4 regions of the Rhizobium sp. BK512 genome follow, and region 1 is predicted to be linked to each of the others. Evidence: predicted binding sites of a transcription regulator. Region 1 holds the regulator's gene; each other region holds the start of a gene.

Evidence for each region. The regulator LexA, encoded in region 1, represses DNA repair genes until DNA is damaged. The targets are predictions, from matches to a motif close to TGTTCNNNNTGTGTTCNG.
Region 2: the regulator LexA is predicted to act here: its motif matches at 2,188-2,205, upstream of FHX06_RS17915 (ATP-dependent helicase).
Region 3: the regulator LexA is predicted to act here: its motif matches at 1,774-1,791, upstream of recA (recombinase RecA).
Region 4: the regulator LexA is predicted to act here: its motif matches at 2,525-2,542, upstream of FHX06_RS16420 (2'-5' RNA ligase family protein).

What each region holds. Positions count from the first base shown of each region.
Region 1 covers NZ_JACIAS010000002.1:779,830-784,057, reverse strand. Annotated here, with positions in the region: gene FHX06_RS09780 (ComEC/Rec2 family competence protein) at 1-1,177, shown strand, start outside; gene lexA (transcriptional repressor LexA) at 1,158-1,883, opposite strand; gene FHX06_RS09770 (VOC family protein) at 2,079-2,966, shown strand; gene kdsA (3-deoxy-8-phosphooctulonate synthase) at 2,963-3,811, shown strand; gene FHX06_RS09760 (methyl-accepting chemotaxis protein) at 3,825-4,228, opposite strand, start outside.
Region 2 covers NZ_JACIAS010000004.1:557,503-561,730, reverse strand. Annotated here, with positions in the region: gene FHX06_RS17945 (hypothetical protein) at 35-244, opposite strand; tRNA gene FHX06_RS17940 (tRNA-Thr) at 399-473, shown strand; gene FHX06_RS17935 (DUF982 domain-containing protein) at 622-864, shown strand; gene FHX06_RS17930 (hypothetical protein) at 1,100-1,363, opposite strand; gene FHX06_RS17925 (BON domain-containing protein) at 1,446-1,664, opposite strand; gene FHX06_RS17920 (hypothetical protein) at 1,867-2,148, shown strand; gene FHX06_RS17915 (ATP-dependent helicase) at 2,260-4,228, shown strand, end outside.
Region 3 covers NZ_JACIAS010000002.1:508,149-512,376, reverse strand. Annotated here, with positions in the region: gene alaS (alanine--tRNA ligase) at 1-408, opposite strand, end outside; gene recA (recombinase RecA) at 559-1,647, opposite strand; gene FHX06_RS08440 (carbohydrate kinase family protein) at 1,877-2,821, shown strand; gene FHX06_RS08435 (pseudouridine-5'-phosphate glycosidase) at 2,852-3,778, shown strand; gene cckA (cell cycle histidine kinase CckA) at 3,855-4,228, opposite strand, start outside.
Region 4 covers NZ_JACIAS010000004.1:239,551-243,778, reverse strand. Annotated here, with positions in the region: gene guaA (glutamine-hydrolyzing GMP synthase) at 1-1,349, shown strand, start outside; gene FHX06_RS16425 (ParA family protein) at 1,722-2,441, shown strand; gene FHX06_RS16420 (2'-5' RNA ligase family protein) at 2,753-3,223, shown strand; gene FHX06_RS16415 (succinylglutamate desuccinylase/aspartoacylase family protein) at 3,294-4,228, shown strand, end outside.

The DNA.
Region 1 (4,228 bases):
AGTGCTCGGACCGAGCTTCCAGATGTCTTTCGCCGCAACACTTGCCCTGGTCGCCGGATACGACCTCTGGAAAGGGCGGCCGATGAGGGAGAATGCCTTTGCCAAACTTCCGATCATGAAACCTTTCTTCATGGTCGGCAGCTTCTTCGGCGGTATTTTCCTGACGTCTCTCATCGGTGGTTTCTCGACGGCGCTGTTTTCGATCGAACATTTCCACCGGCTGACTGCTTATGGCCTGCCGGCAAATCTCGCGGCCATGCCGGTCATTTCCTTCATCGTCATGCCGGCCGGCATGCTGGCGATGCTGCTGATGCCTTTTGGTCTGGATGGCTGGCTATGGCCGGTGGCAGGCTTCGGGCTCGACCTGGTGATCGCCATTGCAAAGGCGGTGGCGGGGTGGGGCGGCAATATAGATGTTGCCCGCTTACCCGGCTGGTACTTTCCGGCAGCCGTCTTCGGCTTCCTGTTGCTGACCTTGCTCAGAACCCGGTTGCGGCATATCGGAACCGCGATAATCACTGTTTCAACGTTCGCTGTTGTGTTGCTTCCATCAGAAGCGGTGCCCGACGTCGCCATCTCGGAAGACGGCAGCCTGGTCGCTGTAATCGATGGAGAGGCAATGGCTTCAAACCGTGAAAAGCCGCCAGCCTTCATTTTCGAACAATGGCAGAGGGCACTTGCCATCGAAGAGCATCAGAAGCCGGTTATGCTTCAAGCAACCAAGACACCCACCATGTCAGATGGCAAAAGATTGCAGCTGTCACCCGATCAACAGAATGAAGCCAGAGAGGCAATGAGGCAGGCACTCGCCATCAGCCCAACGTCACGATTCTCTTGCCAAAAGCGCACCTGGTGTACCGCCTTGCTAGGCAATGGAAAGAAACTGACTGTCATCGAAAATGCTGCCTATCTCGGGCCGGCCTGCGATACGGCCGATATTGTCGTAACCCCTGTCCGATTGCGCTTGGACCGTTGTCGTTCCGGCGCGCTGCTCTTTACCGGCGAGACGCTACGCAAGACAGGTTCTGTCGAGCTTCGCTTCACAGATAGTGGAATCGATGTCGCAACCGCATTCGGCCCATTGCAACGCCCCTGGATGCGCCACCGCGCCTATGACTGGCGCAGCGATACATTCACAGACGCAAGCCAGTCACCGGTCAGTGATAGCGGCGAATGAGGCCGACAAGCTTTCCCTGAACCTTCACTCGATCCGGTGGGAAAATTCGGGTCTCATAGGCAGGGTTTGCAGCCTCGAGCGCAATCGATGCGCCCTTGCGGCGGAAGCGCTTGAGTGTTGCTTCCTCGTCGTCGACGAGGGCAACGACGATATCACCCGGGTTGGCGGTGCTGCCATTTCGGATGATGACGGTGTCGCCATCGAAGATGCCGGCTTCGATCATCGAGTCGCCGCGAACTTCGAGCGCATAATGTTCGCCGGAGCCGAGCATATCGGCAGGAACGGTGATGTCATGCGTATTGTTCTGGATTGCCGAGATTGGCACACCGGCAGCGATGCGGCCCATGACCGGGACGGAGACCGAGTTGCCGTTATCGGCAGCAGGCGCTGGTTTTGCCGGAGCCGGCGCTGCAACGGGCTGCGGCTTGCCGAGGCTGCCTTCGATGACGCTCGGTGAAAAGCCGCGACGTGGCTGCAGGCTGGGGCTGTAGGCCTCCGGCAGTTTGATGACTTCGAGCGCGCGTGCCCGGTTCGGAAGCCGGCGAATGAAGCCGCGCTCCTCAAGCGCCGTGATCAGCCGGTGAATACCGGATTTCGAGGCCAGATCCAGCGCATCCTTCATCTCGTCGAAAGACGGAGGAACGCCCGACTCCTTCATCCTTTCGTGAATGAAAAGAAGGAGTTCCTGTTGTTTGCGCGTAAGCATGGCGTGCACCCCAGTCTTGAAACAAATCCAGAACGGACACTATATGTTCCATATGTGTTCCGCAAGTAGCTAAATTTTCGTAAAACTTCTGTCCATTCTGGTGAGAATTTTATTTTTCTCGCGCCCGGGCCTTCGCGGCCTTGTCTCGCAACACCTGCTGAAGCACATCTCCTTGTGACTGTTGGAGGGGACCTAATGAGCCAAGATACGCTTGCAATCGATCATCTCGTTTTGCCGGTTACCGATATCGACCTTGCCCGCGAAAGACTTGGCAAGCTTGGTTTCACTGTGGCGCCGGATGCCCGTCATCCTTTTGGGACCGAAAATGCCTGCGTTTTCTTTGCCGACAAAACCTATCTGGAGCCCCTGGGTGTCGCGAGCGTCGAAGAGAGCGAGGGGGCAGCACACGATGGCAATGTGTTCACCGCCCGCAATCAGGCTTTTCGCTTCCGCTGCGGCAGCGAAGGACTGTCCGCGATTGGCTTTGCGACGGCAGATGCAAAGCACGAACATGCTCGATTCGTGAAGGACAGTATGAGTGCCGGTTCTGTGCTGCAGTTCGAGCGCCCTGTTAAAATGCCGGATGGCACGGAGAATATTGCCGGCTTCCGGCTCGCCTTCGCTGGCGACCTGCGGGCACCGGATTTCTTTCTCTTCGCAGTCGAACGCGTTAATCCGCTTCCTGCCGACCGGACCGCGCTTGAGACCCATGCCAATGGTGTCACAGGCATTGCCGAGATCGCGCTCGCGGCCCCCGAGCCGACAGCCTTCGGTGAGTTCGTTCGCTCCACGGCAAAGGGCGCATCTACTGAGGTCACGAGTTTCGGGCTGGACGTGCCCACCGGAAACGCAAAGATCAGCCTGATGACCCCGGAAGGTCTGGAGGCTTATTTCGATCTTGCCACGTCGGATACCGATCGTGGTCTGCGCGGTCGGGCGATCCGCTTTGCTGTCGGCGATCTGGCCGTGACAGAAGCGCATTTGGCTGCTAACGGGGTGACCTATACACGCAAGGGCAACCGTATTCTGGTGAAGCCTGCGCCCGGCCAGGGCGTACTCTTCGCCTTTGAGGAAACATCATGAGCTCTACTACCAACTCCGTGGTGACGGTCGGCGAAGGCGCCGGCAAGGTCACCTTCTCCAATGCTTCACGTCTGTCGCTGATTGCTGGCGCTTGCGAAATGGAAAGCCGCGACCATGCATTCATGGTTGCCGGCACATTGAAGGAACTCTGCGCCAAGCTCGGCATCGGGCTCGTCTACAAGACCTCTTTCGACAAGGCGAACCGGTCGTCCTTGTCGAGCAAACGCGGTGTCGGCCTTGAAAAGGGGCTGGAAGTTTTCGCCGATCTCAAGAAAGAACTCGGCATTCCGGTTCTGACCGACATCCACAACGAAGAACAATGCGCCGAAGTGGGTAAGGTCGTCGATATCCTGCAGATACCAGCCTTTCTGTCTCGCCAGACGGATCTCCTGGTCGCCGCTGCCAAGACCGGCCGCGTCATCAACGTCAAGAAGGGCCAGTTCCTGGCGCCTTGGGACATGAAGAACGTGCTCGGCAAGCTGAACCAGAGCGGCAATCCGAACATTCTGCTCTGCGAGCGTGGTGCGTCCTTCGGTTACAATACCCTGGTCTCCGACATGCGTTCCCTGCCGATCATGGCAGCAACGGGCGCCCCCGTCATTTTCGACGCCACGCATTCAGTCCAGCAGCCTGGCGGGCAGGGGGAAACCTCCGGCGGCGAGCGGCAGTTCGTGGAGACGCTGGCCCGTGCAGCCGTGGCCGTCGGCGTCGCCGGTGTCTTTATCGAAACCCATCAGGATCCTGATAACGCCCCCTGCGACGGGCCGAACATGGTCTACCTCAAGGACATGCCGCGACTTCTCGAGAAGCTTCTCGCCTTCGACGCGATCGCCAAGGCCGCCTGAACAGCGGGCGGCATCACGCTGCCGCCCGGGACGGGCGCTTTTCCTCCAGTGCGAAGCGGGAGAGCATGCGCCCGAGCTGGGACGCCTCGGTGCCGAGTTCCTGGCAGGCGGCGTTCGTTTCCTCGACCATGGCAGCATTCTGTTGGGTCACCTGATCCATCCGGTTGACGGCAGCGTTGACCTCGACAAGCGCGACCGACTGTTCCGAAGACGAGCGCACGATCGCTTCGATCAGCGCCGTCACCTGCAGCACTTGGCGGTCGATATCGCCGAGTGCCTCGCCGGTACGGTTGACAAGTGAAACGCCCGCGGAAACCTGTCGCGACGACGTCTCGACGAGAAGCTTGATCTCCTTGGCGAGATTGGCAGAGCGTCCGGCGAGCTCGCGGACTTCCTGAGCGACGACGGCAAAGCCTT
Region 2 (4,228 bases), on a different contig from region 1:
TCCCCGTACGCTTCAATTCGTCGCGGACCGAACATTACGATTCGTCCATTTTTGCGGCAGCAGTCTTTGCCGCGGGCAAGCCATCCGTCTCGTCCGCCTGGCCGGAGCGGCGAGCACGTACCTGCTGCTTGCGTCTGGAAAGATTTTCTCTCAGCTTTTCGGCAGCCCGCTCGCGCCGCAATGCCGCCTGGGCTTCCATGGCCGCTTTCCGGCTCTGCCGGGCCTTTTCAGTCTCTTCGTTCATGCCCCAGAAGTAACCGAATTCGCGCCATTCCAAAAGTGCTCCGCACGTTATTCCCAGAGAAGTTGGAATTTGCGGCTTGCACTCCTGCCGAACCTGTGGCAATAGCCGCCCCGTTCACGCGAGTTGAGCGTTTTCGCTTCACGCGTCTGGTCCTGCTGCCGTAGCTCAGTGGTAGAGCACACCCTTGGTAAGGGTGAGGTCGGTGGTTCAATCCCACTCGGCAGCACCAGTTTTCTCCTTTAGCATTATCCACCGCGCCAATCGGCGCCATTGCTGCCGGCAAAAATCTCGCTAGAATATTAGCATTCTGAAGTCTTTGCGGAGGAACCGGGAGGCTTCAATCACTGTTTCTATCGAGACATGCTGGAGGAGCGTCGATGGCAACTGAACGATGGAATGGTCCGATCAAGGTAGGTTTCGAAGGGGCCGGAGCACGTACGGTTAACGGACCGTTCGACGCCTTGGCGTGCCTTGCCGAGCACTGGCCTGCCATGCGCGGACTGAAATACCTCAGGGCACGGAGCGTCTGCCGCGCGGCACTTGATGGAAGAAAGACCGTCGAAGAGGCTCGCGCGGAGTTTATGGCAGCGGCCGAGGAAGCAAAGCTTAAGGTGCATTAAGTCTTCAGCGGCGGTTTCGGACAAATAAAGTCCAATCCGTTCCGAAACGGAGCAATGCTTAATTTTCACTTAACCCTGCACGGAGCTCGCGCAGGGCTTTGTTTCGAAAGATATTGCGCCGCTCATCTGTTCATCAATAGAACGACGCCAGCCATCATGATGATGGTCAGAGGCTCGTCACCCTCTGCGGGAGACTGCAGACGAGCCTCGTCCGCAAGAAAATTAGAATATTCGATCAGCAGTCCGAAGTATTCTCATCCTGGACCTGAATATATCCCACACCGACGATTGTGCCATCTGCGACACGGATGAAGGACGGCAGGTAATGCGGCTCGGCGGGCTCGCAGACGGCAGCGCTGGTATATTCATTCAGCGCGATTTCGTCCTTCGGCAAGGCCGAATAATCCATATCGGTTTCGAGTGAGGCATAGGCGGAGCCGGCAAAGGCGCCGCACCCAATAAGAAGGCCCCAGGCCCAGAGGCGTATAAGCGTTTGCATTATTGTCTCCAGCATTGAAATCAGCTTTTCAACACCGAAGGCAGGGCGTTGGTTCCTTGAAAATCTTCAAGTGGACGGTGATTTATTTCACCAGCATGCGGCAATGGACGTAACCGCTTCCGACAATAGCCTCGGCAATCGCCCGAGCCCGCTCACTGTCGCTCCATTGGCGCACGAAACCTTCGAGAATGACGAGGGAACCGATGGTGGAGACGATGATTTCGGCTGCATCGAAATCGCCCGCGGCATGCAGGGCGCTTTCCACGGACGCGCGCATGGCGGCCGTGTTGCGGCTCTTCATCCAGGCTTCCTCGTCAGTCGGCGAGTTGTGAAATCGCAGCACCATGGTCGTTCCTGACATTGGCTAATAGGGATTTAACGCTGGAAGACGACGTTTGTTGCGGCGCGCGGTCGGCCCGATGCATAGTCATCACGATGGTGGTGCTGAAATCTTGCCGGAAGTGTCGGCAGCCGCCGTAACAATTGCAGCCGAGGAAAAGATGATGAAAGCGCTGGTGCCTGCCCTTCTTGCGACCACCCTATTGGCCACACCCGCTCTGGTCGGCTGCTCCGCCGCGGACGCGCCCGCACTAGAGCCAATTCCCGGCAGCATCACCTATGGCGGGCAGCCGCGCACGAAGCTGACGAAGTCGCCGATCGGCAGCGCAGTGTACAACGACTTCTACGATCAGCAGGGCCAGCGCGTCTACGAAACCTATATTCTTCAGCCCGACCGCAGCCTGAAGCTGGTGCGGCGCCAGATCGTGCCGGATTTTCCGCAATAGTGCGTGGCCGCCTCTGCCTGCTTGACAGCGGCGCCAATCGAGAACATCCAAGGAACATCTGATTTTATTCGCGGGTGCTGATTCTCCCGTGAAGCCCAACCGGACGGCTGGATGTATCTCGAAAGACTCAATCCCCAGCAACGCATGGCCGTTGAACACGGCACGCTTGCCGACGGCAGTCATGTGGCGGGTCCGCTGCTGGTCATCGCCGGGGCCGGATCAGGCAAGACGAATACGCTTGCGCACCGCGTTGCCCATCTGATCCTCAAAGGTGCCGATCCGCGCCGAATCCTGCTGATGACCTTTTCCCGCCGCGCAGCAGCGGAAATGGGCCGCCGCGTCGAACGCATCTGCGGCGAGGTTCTCGGCAAGAATTCCGGCATCATGGCGGATGCACTTGCCTGGAGCGGCACGTTTCACGGCATCGGCGCACGCCTCTTGCGCGACTATGCCGAACAGATCGGCATCGATCCGGCCTTCTCCATCCATGACCGGGAAGACAGTGCGGATCTGATGAACCTCGTGCGTCATGATCTTGGTTTCTCGAAGACCGAGAGCCGATTTCCGACAAAGGGAACCTGCCTGGCGATCTATTCGCGCGCGGTAAACTCGGAAATGGAACTGCCGCTCGTGTTGCGCGACGCCTTTCCCTGGTGCGCCACCTGGGAAAAGCAGCTTCGCGAGCTTTTCGCCTGTTACGTCGAGTCCAAGCAGAGCCAGAACGTGCTCGATTACGACGACCTGCTGCTCTACTGGGCGCAGATGGTGGCCGAGCCGATGATTGCCGAGGATATCGGCAGCCGCTTCGACCATGTGCTTGTCGATGAATATCAGGACACCAACAAGCTGCAGTCTTCCATACTTCTGGCGCTGAAGCCGACCGGCCAGGGCCTGACCGTCGTCGGCGACGATGCGCAGTCGATCTATTCCTTCCGCGCGGCGACGGTGCGCAACATCCTCGATTTTCCGGCCGCCTTCAGCCCGGCCGCCAACATCGTCACGCTTGACCGCAACTACCGCTCGACGCAGCCGATCCTGGCCGCCGCCAATGCCGTGATTGACCTTGCCTCCGAGCGTTTCACCAAGAACCTCTGGACGGAGCGTGAATCGCCGGAACGGCCGCGACTGGTGACTGTGCGCGACGAGAATGATCAGGCACGTTATGTGGCCGACAAGGTTCTCGACAATCGCGAAGAGGGCGTGAAGCTGAAGAGCCAAGCGGTGCTTTTCCGCGCCTCGCATCACAGCGGCCCGCTGGAAGTGGAGCTGACCCGCCGCAACATTCCCTTCGTGAAGTTCGGCGGCCTGAAATTCCTCGACAGCGCGCATGTGAAGGACATGCTGGCGGCACTGCGTTTTGCCCAGAACCCGCGCGACCGGGTGGCGGGCTTCCGGCTGATGCAGATCCTTCCGGGGGTCGGGCCTTCTACGGCGCAGAAGGTGCTGGACCATATGGCTGAGGACCCGAGCCCGGTTGCGGCGCTCGCCGCCATGCCTGCGCCGCCACGCTCGGGCGACGACTGGACCTCCTTCGTTTCGACCATGCAGCAGCTGAAGACCGGCAAGGCCGGCTGGCCCGCTGAGATCGAACTGGTGCGGCAATGGTATGAGCCGCATCTGGAACGGCTGCATGAAGATGCGAGCGCCCGGCTTGCCGATCTCATCCAGCTCGAACAAATCGCCGGCGGTTATGCTTCTCGCGAGCGCTTTCTGACCGAGCTTACGCTTGATCCGCCGGATGCAACCTCGGATCAGGCTGGCGTGCCGCTGCTCGATGAGGATTATCTCATTCTTTCGACCATCCATTCGGCCAAGGGACAGGAATGGACCAAGGTCTTCATGCTGAACGTCATAGACGGCTGCATTCCCTCCGATCTCGCAGTCGGGACAACGGCGGAGATCGAGGAAGAGCGGCGCCTCCTCTATGTGGCAATGACGCGCGCCAAGGACAGTCTCGACCTCGTCGTGCCGCAGCGCTTCTTCACCTATGGGCAGAATTCGCAGGGCGACCGGCATGTCTATGCGTCGCGCAGCCGCTTCATTCCGGCCACGCTGCTGCAATTCTTCGAGGTTTGCGGCT
Region 3 (4,228 bases), 270 kb from region 1:
AGCTTCCTCGTCCTCGGAATAGACGGTGACCAGCAGCCGGTTCTTCGGTAGGTCGAAGCCCTCGGTGACCAGCTTCCACGCAAGCTCGATCGCATTCTCCTTGAAATAATCGCCGAAGGAGAAGTTGCCGAGCATTTCGAAGAAGGTCAGGTGGCGTGCAGTATAGCCGACATTGTCGAGGTCGTTATGCTTGCCGCCGGCGCGCACGCATTTCTGCGAGGTCGTCGCCGTCGAATAGGGACGCTTTTCGAGGCCGGTGAAGACATTCTTGAACTGCACCATGCCGGCATTGGTGAACATCAGCGTCGGGTCATTGCGCGGCACGAGCGGGCTCGATGGAACGATCTCGTGGCCGTTCTTCTTGAAGTAGTCGAGGAAGGTCGACCGGATATCGTTTACACCGCTCATTTCATGCCCTTCGATGCTGCCAGCAGGCAGGTAAAATTAAATCCATCGGCTTTTATCGTCCGACCTTGCCACTGTCCAGCAACAAACAAAACCGGCCGCATTCTCGTGAGGGAATGCGGCCGGTTCGAATTCGTTATGTGCTAGGCTGGATTACATGTCGCCATCGCCAGCATCATCGCCGGCATCCGGGCCGCCATTCTGCAGGAAGCGGTCGGCGATCAGGCCGGCATTCTGGCGCAGCGCCGTTTCGATCTCGCGGGCGAGATCCGGATTGTCGCGCAGGAAGATCTTGGCGTTTTCGCGGCCCTGGCCGAGACGCTGGCTGTTATAGGAGAACCAGGCGCCGGACTTCTCGACGATGCCGGCCTTGACGCCGAGGTCGATCAGTTCGCCGGTCTTGGAAACGCCCTCGCCATACATGATGTCGAATTCGACCTGCTTGAAGGGAGGCGCCATCTTGTTCTTGACGACCTTGACGCGCGTCTGGTTGCCGATGACCTCTTCGCGTTCCTTGACCTGGCCGATACGGCGGATGTCGAGGCGGACGGAGGCATAGAACTTCAGCGCGTTGCCGCCTGTCGTCGTTTCCGGCGAACCGAACATGACGCCGATCTTCATGCGGATCTGGTTGATGAAGATCACCATCGTATTCGACTTGGAGATCGAAGCTGTCAGCTTGCGCAGCGCCTGGCTCATCAGGCGGGCCTGCATGCCCGGCAGGTTGTCGCCCATTTCGCCTTCGATTTCGGCGCGCGGCGTCAGCGCTGCCACGGAGTCGACGACGAGAACGTCGATCGCGCCGGAGCGCACCAGCGTATCGGTGATTTCGAGCGCCTGTTCGCCGGTGTCGGGCTGCGAGATCAGCAGGTTCTGCAGGTCGACACCGAGCTTGCGGGCATAGACCGGATCGAGTGCATGTTCGGCATCGACGAAGGCGCAGATGCCGCCCTTCTTCTGCGCTTCGGCAATCGTCTGCAGCGCGAGCGTCGTCTTGCCAGAGCTTTCCGGACCGTAGATCTCGATGATACGACCCTTCGGCAGACCGCCGATGCCGAGGGCGATATCGAGGCTGAGCGAACCTGTGGAAACCGTTTCGATCTCGACGATGTTCTCGTTCGAGCCGAGTTTCATGATCGAGCCCTTGCCGAACGACCGCTCGATCTGTGAGAGTGCCGCTTCGAGCGCCTTGCTTTTGTCCACCGATTTGTCCTCTACGAGCCGCAATGAATTCTGAGACATTCGATCCACCTTTAGGTTATTGACGCTGCTCTAGCAATGTCGCCGCTGATGCGAAGTTTGTACCTGATTTGTTCTTATTTCGCAATGGGGTTGCAAATAATTGAAAGAAAAAGGTAAAACGGCCTGTGTTCTATTTTTGTTTTATCGATGCAAAGCAACGGCTTAATGTCCCGCAGGCACTGAATCCTGCCGCTTTGCGCCGCATTCGATTCGCTTTCGAGGTGCAGAAATGAGCGGCAAGATTCTTGTCCTCGGCGGCGCCCATATCGATCGTCGAGGCCGTATCGCCGATGAGACGGCACCGGGGGCCAGCAACCCCGGCTCATGGTTCGAGGAGCCGGGCGGCGGCGGCTTCAACGCGGCCCGCAATCTTGCCCGTCTCGGCTTCGACGTGACGATGATTTCCCCGCGCGGCGGCGATCCGATCGGCGAAATGGTGAGCGAGGCGGCCGACTTTGCCGGCATCAACGACCGTCCTTTCGTCTTCCTCGACCGCAAGACGCCGAGCTATACGGCGATCATTGAGAAGGACGGCAATCTCGTCATCGCGCTCGCGGACATGGAACTCTACCGCTTCTTCGTGCCGCGCCGCCTGTCGATCCGCTGGGTGCGCGATGCCTTCGCGGCCACCGATTTCATCCTCTTCGATGCCAACCTGCCGGAGGAAACGGCAGCCGCGATCGTTGCAAGGGCCAAGGCGCTCGGCAAGCCGGTCGCGGCAATTGCCATTTCACCGGCCAAGGTCGTGCGTCTCCTGCCCTGCCTCGGAGGCATCGACTATCTCTTCATGAATGAGGCCGAGGCTGCAGCCCTCACCGGCAAGCGGCCGGACGACGCTGCCGGCTGGCCGTCGCTGCTCGGTGACATCGGCATCGGCGGCGCGGTCGTCACCCGCGGCCAGCGCGAGCTTGTCGCCTTCAAGAACGGTCGCGCACTTCTCCTGCAGCCGCCGATTTCTGACAATGTGGCCGATGTCACCGGTGCGGGAGATTCGCTCGCAGCAGGCACACTCTCTGCCTTGATGTGTGGCCATCCGCTCGAAGAAGCGGTCCGCCATGGTGCGGCGGCAGCCGCCCTCACCGTCCAGTCGCGGCATGCGGTGAACGAAAATCTCGCCCCGGATCTCCTTCGCGACATGCTTTCGCTTGTCCCGGCCGCCAGAATTCTGCAATGAAGCGGCAACATCGATAAACGGATACGGATCATGACCAAACCTATCTCGCCCCTCCTGCCGATCTCCTATTCCAAGGAAGTCGCCACCGCCAAGCAGCGCGGCGCACCGATCGTGGCGCTCGAATCGACCATCATCACGCACGGCATGCCCTACCCCGGCAATATCGAAATGGCGCGCAGCGTCGAAGCGATCATCCGCGACCAGGGTGCCGTGCCTGCCACCATCGCCGTGGTCCACGGCACGCTGCATATCGGCCTGGAGGCCGCCGAACTGGAACAGCTCGCCAAGGCCAAGGACGTGATGAAAGTATCGCGCGCCGATATCGCCTTCGCGATCGCCGAGCGCCGCACGGGTGCAACGACTGTCGCTGCCACGATGATTGCCGCGGCACGCGCCGGCATCAAGGTCTTCGCGACCGGCGGCATCGGCGGCGTGCATCGCGGTGCCGAAGAAACCTTTGACATCTCCGCCGACCTGGAAGAACTGGCCCGCACCGGCGTCATCGTCGTCTGTGCCGGCGCCAAGGCGATCCTCGATATTCCGAAGACGCTGGAAGTGCTGGAGACCCGCGGTGTGCCCGTCGTCACCTATGAAAGCGATGAATTCCCGGCCTTCTGGTCGCGGGCCTCAGGCATCCGCAGCCCGCTGACCCTGAACAGCCCGGCAGCGATCGCCAATTTCCAGACGACGCGCGAACAGCTTGGTATCGACGGCGGCATGCTGATTGCCAACCCGGTGCCGGAAGCAGACGAAATTGCCCGCGAGGAAATGGAAATCTATATCGAGCGCGCCCTCGATAGCGCCGAGCGTGACGAAATCACCGGCAAGGCGGTAACGCCTTACCTGCTGAGCACGATCTTCGACCTGACGGATGGCCAGAGCCTGAAGACGAATATCGCGCTCGTGGAGAACAATGCGCGTCTGGCGGCAGAGATTGCCGTCGCACTCGGCGAATAACCGATCGTCCCGCGGGGTTCGCCCCGCCAATATCACTCAGAAATTTAAGGGGCGCTCCAGCGCCCCTTTTTTCGTATCAGCTATCCAGCGTCTCTTTCACCGCCACAGCCAGTTGCTTCAGCGAGAATGGCTTCGGCAGGAAACCGAACTTGGCTTCCGGCGGCAGGTTGCGGGCGAACGCATCCTCGGCGTAACCGGAGACGAAAATGAACTTCAGATCCGGATAGTTCTTGCGCAGCTCGCGCAGCAGCGATGGTCCGTCCATCTCGGGCATCACCACGTCGGAGACGACGATATCCACCTTGCCTTCGAGCTCCTCCATGATCTCGAGGGCCTCGACGCCGGAGCCGGCCTCGTGGACCGTGTAGCCACGCGTCTCCAGCATGCGCTTGCCGCCGCGCCGCACCGCTTCCTCGTCCTCGACGAGCAGGATGACGGCGGAGCCCGTCA
Region 4 (4,228 bases), on a different contig from region 1:
CGCAGATCATCTTCGACAGTGGTCTTCCGGTGTTCGGCATCTGCTACGGACAGCAGACGATGTGCATGCAGCTCGGTGGCATGGTGGAAAGCGGCCATCACCGCGAATTCGGCCGTGCCTTCCTCGAAGTCGATGAGGACTGCGTGCTTTTCGAGGGCCTCTGGTCCAAGGGTTCACGCCACCAGGTCTGGATGAGCCATGGCGACCGCGTCACCAAGCTGCCCGAGGGCTTTGAAGTCGTCGCGACGTCGTCCAACGCGCCCTATGCTTTCATCGCCGACGAAAAGCGCAAATATTACGGCGTGCAGTTCCATCCTGAGGTCGTGCATACGCCCGACGGCGCCAAGCTGATCGCGAATTTCATCCACAACATTGCCGGTATCAAGGGCGACTGGACCATGTCGGCCTACCGCCAGAAGGCGGTCGAGGACATTCGCAAGCAGGTGGGTGACAAACGCGTCATCTGTGCGCTTTCCGGTGGTGTCGACTCCTCCGTTGCAGCGCTGCTGATCCACGAGGCGGTCGGTGATCAGCTGACCTGCATCCTCGTCGACCACGGCCTGATGCGCAAGGACGAGGCGGCCGGCGTCGTCGCCATGTTCCGCGAGCACTACAATCTGCACCTGATCCATGTCGACGCTTCCGATCGCTTCATCGGCGAGCTCGAAGGCGTTTCCGACCCGGAAACCAAGCGCAAGATCATCGGCCGCCTGTTCATCGAAACCTTCGAGGACGAGGCCAAGAAGCTCGGCGGCGCCGATTTCCTCGGCCAGGGCACGCTCTACCCCGATGTGATCGAGTCCGTCTCCTTCACCGGCGGCCCGTCGGTCACCATCAAGTCGCACCACAATGTCGGCGGCCTACCGGAGCGCATGAAGATGCAGCTCGTCGAGCCGCTGCGCGAACTCTTCAAGGACGAGGTTCGCGCCCTCGGCAAGGAACTCGGCCTGCCCGACAGCTTTATCGGCCGCCATCCCTTCCCCGGTCCGGGCCTCGCCATCCGCTGCCCCGGCGGCATTACCCGCGAGAAGCTCGACATCCTGCGTGAAGCTGATGCGATCTATCTCGACGAGATCCGCAAGGCCGGTCTCTATGACGCAATCTGGCAGGCTTTCGCCGTGCTGCTGCCCGTCCAGACTGTTGGGGTCATGGGCGACGGCCGCACCTATGAATTCGTCTGCGCGCTGCGCGCCGTCACCTCGGTCGACGGCATGACGGCGGATTTCTACCACTACGACATGGAATTCCTCGGCCGCGCAGCCACCCGCATCATCAACGAAGTCCGCGGCATCAACCGTGTCGTCTACGACGTGACCAGCAAGCCGCCTGGCACGATCGAGTGGGAATGAAGATCCCGGGAACCCGACACGGGTTCCCGTTTTGCCTCTGCTCCAGAGGAGCGTGAATGATAGGCAAAACAGCTGAACAGTGGCTGTTTCAGCATCTAGATCCGGCCAGAGCTAGAGTACTCAATTCTACTTATGAAAAACCGCTGCCGGTTTTATAGGGCTGCGTGCTGATCATCTCAGGCGTGGCTCTCCTGAGGCCCGACCCTCATTGAATGCCCCCAAAAAAATCAACCTCGGACAGCATGTTGAGACAGCGCCACGCAAGGTTTCTGTTTGACCTTTTCGTCTCATCACTGTGAAAGCTGCTGTTCCTAAAATCCGAGACGCACCTCTCCCAGGATGATGCCGCCAACTCATCAACCCGAGGTATCGATGCCAATACTTACTTTTGCGAATACGAAAGGAGGCGCCGGCAAAACGACGGTCGCTCTCGTTCTCGCCACAGAACTGGCTCGCCGTGGCCATCGCGTTTCCGTTCTGGATGCCGATCCCCAGCAATGGGCCACACGCTGGCATCGCCTGACTGGTGACGCAGCGGAATTCGCTGTCGTCCCCGGTGTCAGCGAAAATACGATCGAACAGCAGGTCAAGGACCTGAAAAAGCGTGGCGGCTACATCATCGTCGATCTGCCGGCCGGTCTGAGCCCGGCTATGGCGAAAGCCATCGGCTTTTCCGACCATGTGCTGGTTCCGGTCCAGGGATGCGCAATGGATGCCGTCGGCGGTGCGCAGGTGCTTGAGATCATGAAGCAGCTTGCTGCCCAGCACGACATCCGCATCCCGCATTCGGTCGTGCTGACGCGCATCAGTTCGATTATCACCACTCGCGCGCTGCTGGCGGTCAAGGGCCTGCTTGCAAAGCAGCAGGTCAATGTCATCGACACAGCACTGATCGAGCGCGCCGCCTACCGCGACATGTTCGTTTCCGGTGGCAGCCTCTATACGATGGATCCCGCCCGCGTCAGCAATCTCGATAAGGCGCAAGACAATGCCCGTATGCTGGCAGACGATGTCCTTCGTCTCGCACCGCCGAAGGCAGCCCGCGCCAAGTCCGCCAGGAAGGTGGCCGAGGTCGTCAAGAACGCTGCCTAATCCATGCCTAGGCTTGATTGATCCCAGCAGACGGCTGCCGCAAAGGTGGCCGTTTCTGTTTTGAGTATCCTCGCAGTAATGTCTGTTCATGCTTTGTTCTTGACCAGAACGCCGATCCCAGTATGCTCCTCCTCGTAAAAACAAGGAGGCGGGCGATGTAGTCCGTAGTTCAAATGCCTCATTTTCCACTCGATCCGAATAGCGCTGGCCCCCGGAAGAAATCCAATCTCGTCGGGGAATTTCACGACAGGATTTTCTTCGCACTTCGTCCAACTATCGAAGCGTCATCCGAGGCGCTGGACATCGCGCAAGTGTATCGCAATAGACATTCTCTGACCGTGCCCTCGCGGCCCAACGCACTACTTCATGTCACCCTGAACGGCATCGGCGCCTACCGTCGGCTGCCGGATGATATCGTGTTCAGCGCTGAACAAGTCGCCGCGACAGTGCGCGTCCAACCGTTCGAAATTGTTCTCGACGAAGCCATGAGCTTCACGCATCCGGGCCAACCGCAAGCCTTCGTCATCTGCGGCAGGCAAGAAAACGAAGGCCTGCTAGATCTTCGCAACCAAATCCAGGAAGGTCTCTACGAGGCCGGACTGCCCTATAATGTCGGCGGACATCTGACGCCACACATGACGATGCTCTATGATCGCAAGACCGTTCTGCCCGAAAAGCTCGACCGACCCGTGCGCTGGATGGTACAGGAATTCCTGCTGATCCATAGCATCTACGGGAAGGGCGAGCATCGCGTCGTCAACCGATGGCCCCTGATCGGCTGAGCTGCGCTTGCACCGCGGGTGGGGATTCTTGTAAAACTCCCCACTCAATATGCACATGCGGAGCAAGACAGTGGACGTTTCAGAGATCATCCTTCCCGGCGATACACCAGGTATCGAATGGCGTTTGCCAGTCATGCGCTTCAATGGAAAGGATCCTGCGGCTCCCAAGGTGTATATCCAAGCTGCCTTGCACGCCAACGAACTGCCGGGCACGGCGCTCGTGCATTTTCTCTGCGGCAAGCTGCGCCAGGCTGAAAGCGAGGGGCGGATCGCGGGCGACATTACGCTCGTGCCGCAGGCAAACCCTGTTGGGGCGGCACAATCGCATTTTGGTGAATTGCAGGGTCGCTTCGATCTGGGATCACGAACCAATTTCAATCGCGATTTTCCGCTGATCTCGATCCGTGATCGGGCAGAGCTGCTTGACGGATTCGATAATTATCCGGCTATAGATCGGTTGAAACGAGAGCTGATACATATGGCGCTCGGGGCCGATCTGGTGCTCGACCTGCATTGCGACGATGAATCGCTGCAATATGCCTATATCGACGAAGCCTTCTGGCCGGAGGCTGCTGACCTTGCCAATGCGCTCCACATGGAAGCGGTGCTGCTTTCAGATGGCGAGAGTTCCGCCTTCGAAGAGGCGGTCGGTTTTGCGTGGAAGTACGAGGTGCCGGGCGAGCGCAAGGCCAAGCTTCCCGGCAAGCTCTCAGTGACTGTGGAACTGCGCGGCCGCCGTGACGTCTATCCCGATATGGCCGAGAAAGACGCCGAGGGGCTGCTGCGCTTCCTGATCGGGCGCGGTGTCGTCAACGGCAAACCTTCCGGAGACAAGACCTTCGCCGGACCTGCCGTGCCGCTCGACAATGTGGAGATCGTGCGTGCGCCGCAGGGCGGTACCGTGCTCTTCCACCGCAATATCGGCGAACATGTCTCGGAAGGAGAGCTTCTGGCGACGATCGTCACCCGGCCCGGCTTTGCCGAAGGGGATATCGATATCCGGGC